DNA from 2 places in the Mycobacterium sp. TH-M103 genome. Region 1 is predicted to be linked to the other one. Evidence: predicted binding sites of a transcription regulator. Region 1 holds the regulator's gene; the other holds the start of a gene.

Region 1 (2,198 bases):
GGGTCCGCGTGCACCGCGGTCGCGCCGGTCGCGACGCCACCGCAGGTGCCGCCGAGCACGACGGGGGCGCCGGGCACGGCCCGGCCGACGGGCTCTGGGGCCGCGACGGCGAGGCGGCCACCGAGCACTTCGGGCGCGATGACCTGCACGCCTCCGAGGAGCACGCGGCGGATGCCGAGGCCGCGCACCAGGTCAGCTGGGGGCACGGGACCGGGGTCGCGCTCGCGGGCGAGGAGGTTGCGCATCGCGGGCACTACGGCGGCGAAGCGTCGCCCGGCCCGGGAGAGGATGCGGACGACTTCGAGAGCGTGTTCGGCGGGGAGGAAAATCCCGACGTGGTGGACACCGACTCCATCCCCGTCGTCACCGAAGCCGACTTGGCGGAAGCCGGCTACTCGGAGTTCGACGAGGAAGGGAGCTATCTCGACGTGGCGGAGGCCGGTTACGCCGAGTTCGCCCCGGAGCAAGTCCCCGAGGACGAAAGTGCCGAGCGAGGCGATTACCCGGCGCCGGTGCCGGCCGACGAATATCGCGAGGCGGCGGAGCCCGCCCGGCCGGGTGACGGCCATGCCGAAGCCGCCTTCGACGGGTCTGCCGCCGACACCGGCGCCGTCGAGGCCGTCTCGCCCGTCGCGGAGGCGCGACCGGGGCGGCACGCGGCCGTGGACACCGACGAGACCTCGCCGTTGGCCGCGCACGCCGCCGGCGCGGGCCCGAGCGCGTCGGGGCGCCCGACGATTCACCTACCGCTGGACGACCCCTATCAGATGCCCGACGGGTACCCGATCAAGGCGAGCGCCCGCTTCGGCCTGTACTACACCCCCGACAGCGCCCTCTACCAGGACACGCTCGCCGAGATCTGGATGTCGAGCGAACAGGTCGCGCAGGCCAACGGGTTCATCAAAGCCGACTAGACATCCGCCGGGTACGGCTAAACCTTGCGGATCACGGTGACGACCTTGCCCAGCACGGTCGCGTCATTGCCTGGAATGGGATCGAACGCGGGATTGTGGGGCATCAGCCACACCTGACCGCCGGCGCGCTTGAACGTCTTGACCGTGGCCTCGCCGTCGAGCATCGCGGCGACGATGTCGCCGTTCTCGGCGACGTGCTGCTGCCGCACGACCACCCAGTCGCCGTCGCAGATCGCCGCCTCGACCATCGAGTCGCCGACGACCTTGAGCAAAAAGAGCGTCCCCTCGCCGACCAGCTCGCGGGGTAGCGGGAAGACGTCTTCGACGGCCTCCTCGGCGAGGATGGGTCCGCCTGCCGCGATCCGCCCGAGCACCGGGACGAAGGTGGGTTCGGGCAGCGCGTCCGAGCCGGCCACCTCGGTGGCCGGCGCCGCGGGCATGGCCTCGTCGGCGCCGCGGACGTCGACGGCGCGCGGACGGTTCGGGTCGCGGCGCAGGTATCCCTTGCGCTCCAGGGTGCGCAACTGATGGGCGACCGAGGAGGTCGACGTCAGCCCGACGGCGTCGCCGATCTCGCGGATGCTCGGGGGATAGCCGCGGCTGGTGACCGACGCGCGGATGACATTCAGGATGGTGCGCTGCCGCTCGGTCAGCGATGCATCACCGGCGGAGGTGTCGTTGCTGTCGCTCATGGCAATAAATGTAACCGCTCGGGGCCCGATAATCAAACATGTGTTCGACTGGCGTGTCTACGGCTCCCCGCGGCCCGGGCGGGCGCCCGTCCGGCCGTCGAGAGCGGCCGAATAACAAAGGTGTAACTCCCCGGCCGATCGGGTATTTCAGCGGCATGTCCCAGGTGATAGATGACCGCGGCGCCGTTCGTCCGCCGGGTCGTTGTCGGTGGGGTGGTCTAGCGTTTGGCTCGTGCGACACGCTTCGCTCAAATGTTCGGAAATCGAACACACGAGCGATACTGTCGAACACACGAGCGAGGATCGGTTGACCGGAGGAACGCAGATGACAATCATTCACACAGTCTCGCCGCGGTCCGGCGGCGTTCGGCGCCCGATCAACGGGCCGGTCCCGGAGCCTCGCCGGGGGCGGGTCCGGACGCCCGGATCGCGCGGACCCGCCCCGTGCGGGCCGGCGGGCGCCCCGCCGCGGTACCGCGGTACCGGGGTCGCGATGTCCGCCGCGCCCCACCGCAGGCGTTCCGTCACGTGGGCGAAGACGGCGGCCCTGGCCGTGGGCGCCGGGCTGATCACCCTGTGGCTCGGGCTCATC
Region 2 (2,198 bases), on a different contig from region 1:
AAGGCCAAGAAGACCTCGGTGCCCAACGACAACATCGAGCGCGCCCGCAAGCGGGGAGCCGGCGAGGAGGCCGGGGGCGCCGACTGGCAAACCATCACCTACGAGGGCTACGCCCCCAACGGGGTGGCGGTGCTGATCGAGTGCCTCACCGACAACCGCAACCGCGCCGCCAGCGAGGTGCGGGTGGCGATGACGCGCAACGGCGGCACCATGGCCGACCCCGGGTCGGTGGCCTACCTGTTCGCCCGCAAGGGCGTGATCACCCTGGAGAAGAACGGCCTGACCGAGGACGACGTGCTGGCGGCCGTGCTCGAGGCGGGCGCCGAGGACGTCACCGACCTCGGCGACAGCTTCGAGATCCTCACCGAGCCGACCGACCTGGTCGCCGTGCGGACCGCGCTGCAGGACGCCGGCATCGACTATGACTCCGCCGACGCGGGCTTCCAGCCGTCGGTGACCGTGCCGCTGGACGCCGAGGGCGCCCGCAAGGTGATGAAACTCGTCGACGCGCTCGAGGACAGCGACGACGTGCAGGACGTCTGGACCAACGCCGACATCTCCGACGAGGTCCTGGCCCAGATCGAGGACTGACCCGCGTTTGGCGTTGCTGGTGGGGGGTAGTTAGTCGGCCTGCCCGACATGCTGGTCGAACCGCCCAATGAAGTCGTCAAGTTCCTCAAGGCTCAGCACGATCTCGGCTGGTCGCCACCTTCCAGCAAATGCTCCCACCAGACGAACGGATCCTCGCGGAACGCCACCGACCCGCGGACCACGTAGTCGACGCCGCCGTGGCTGACGATCGCGCCGGGGCCGAGTTGCCGCGGGCCGAACTGCGGCATCGCGTCGGAGAGAGCAAACGCGCCGCTTCAACGTAGCAGTATCTCGCCACGATGACATTCGAGGAGAACCGGGGCCGGCGCCGCGTGTCCTGCCCGCCGGTGTCGGCGCCGCCCGCTAGGGTATCGAACAGCTGTTCTACAGGCGGGAGCGGGCAATGCGGGTGATGGGCGTGGACCCCGGGCTGACCCGATGCGGGCTGTCGGTCGTCGAGAGCGGCCGCGGCCGCCGGGTTGTCGCGCTGGACGTCGACGTGGTGCGCACCCCAGCGCAGACGCCCGTGCCCGAACGGTTGCTGGCCATCAGCGACTCCGTCGAGCACTGGCTGGACACCCACCTCCCCGACGTGGTAGCCATCGAGCGGGTGTTCTCTCAGCACAACGTCTCCACAGTGATGGGCACCGCGCAGGCCGGCGGTGTCGTCGCGCTGGCGGCCGCCAAACGCGGCATCGACGTTCACTTCCACACGCCCAGCGAGGTCAAGGCCGCGGTCACCGGAAACGGGTCCGCCGACAAGGCGCAGGTCACCGCGATGGTCACCAGAATCCTTGCGCTGCAGGCCAAACCGACGCCCGCCGACGCCGCCGACGCGCTGGCCCTGGCGATCTGCCACTGCTGGCGGGCGCCGATGATCGCCCGGATGGCCGCCGCGGAGGAGAAGGCCGCCCAGCAGCGCCGCACGTTCGCCGCGAAGATCGAGGCGGCGCGGTGATCGCCTCGGTCCGCGGAGAGGTGCTCGACGTGGCGCTCGACCACGTCGTCATCGAGGCCGCCGGTGTGGGATACAAGCTGATGGCCACCCCGTCCACGCTGGCGTCGCTGCGCCGCGGCGCGGAGGCCCGGCTGGTCACCGCGATGATCGTGCGCGAGGACTCGATGACGTTGTACGGGTTCGCCGACGCCGACGCCCGCGACCTGTTCCTGACGCTGCTGGGGGTCTCCGGCGTCGGGCCGAAGATTGCCCTGGCTACCCTCGCGGTCTACGACGCGCCCGCGCTGCGCCAGGTGTTGCGCGACGGCGACGTCAGCGCCCTGACCCGGGTGCCGGGCATCGGCAAACGCGGTGCCGAGCGCATGGTGCTCGAGCTGCGCGACAAGGTCGGTGCCGGCGCCGCGGGCACGGCGGCCGGCGCCGCCCCCAACGGGCACGCGGTGCGCGGTCCCGTCGTGGAGGCCCTGGTCGGCCTGGGCTTCGCCGCCAAACAGGCCGAGGAGGCCACCGACAAGGTGCTGGCCGGGGACGCGGACGCGACGACGTCCAGCGCCCTGCGGGCCGCGCTCTCGCTGCTCGGGAAGTCGCGGTGACCGAAGACGATTACGCCGATCGCGAGCTGTCCCCGTCGCTGACCGTCGGCGAGGGC

Evidence for each region. The regulator LexA, encoded in region 1, represses DNA repair genes until DNA is damaged. The targets are predictions, from matches to a motif close to CGAACANNTGTTCG.
Region 2: a site for LexA is predicted at 964-977, ahead of ruvC (crossover junction endodeoxyribonuclease RuvC). Genes of this name have one in related genera too.

Annotation. Positions count from the first base shown of each region.
Region 1 covers NZ_JBYCLG010000207.1:21,668-23,865, forward strand. The annotation lists gene AC2VOR_RS11455 (sunset domain-containing protein) at 1-914, shown strand, start outside; gene lexA (transcriptional repressor LexA) at 932-1,606, opposite strand; gene AC2VOR_RS11465 (LysM peptidoglycan-binding domain-containing protein) at 1,932-2,198, shown strand, end outside.
Region 2 covers NZ_JBYCLG010000272.1:9,554-11,751, reverse strand. The annotation lists gene AC2VOR_RS15365 (YebC/PmpR family DNA-binding transcriptional regulator) at 1-591, shown strand, start outside; partial or broken gene AC2VOR_RS15360 (DUF4178 domain-containing protein) at 696-845, opposite strand; gene ruvC (crossover junction endodeoxyribonuclease RuvC) at 995-1,549, shown strand; gene ruvA (Holliday junction branch migration protein RuvA) at 1,546-2,142, shown strand; gene ruvB (Holliday junction branch migration DNA helicase RuvB) at 2,139-2,198, shown strand, end outside.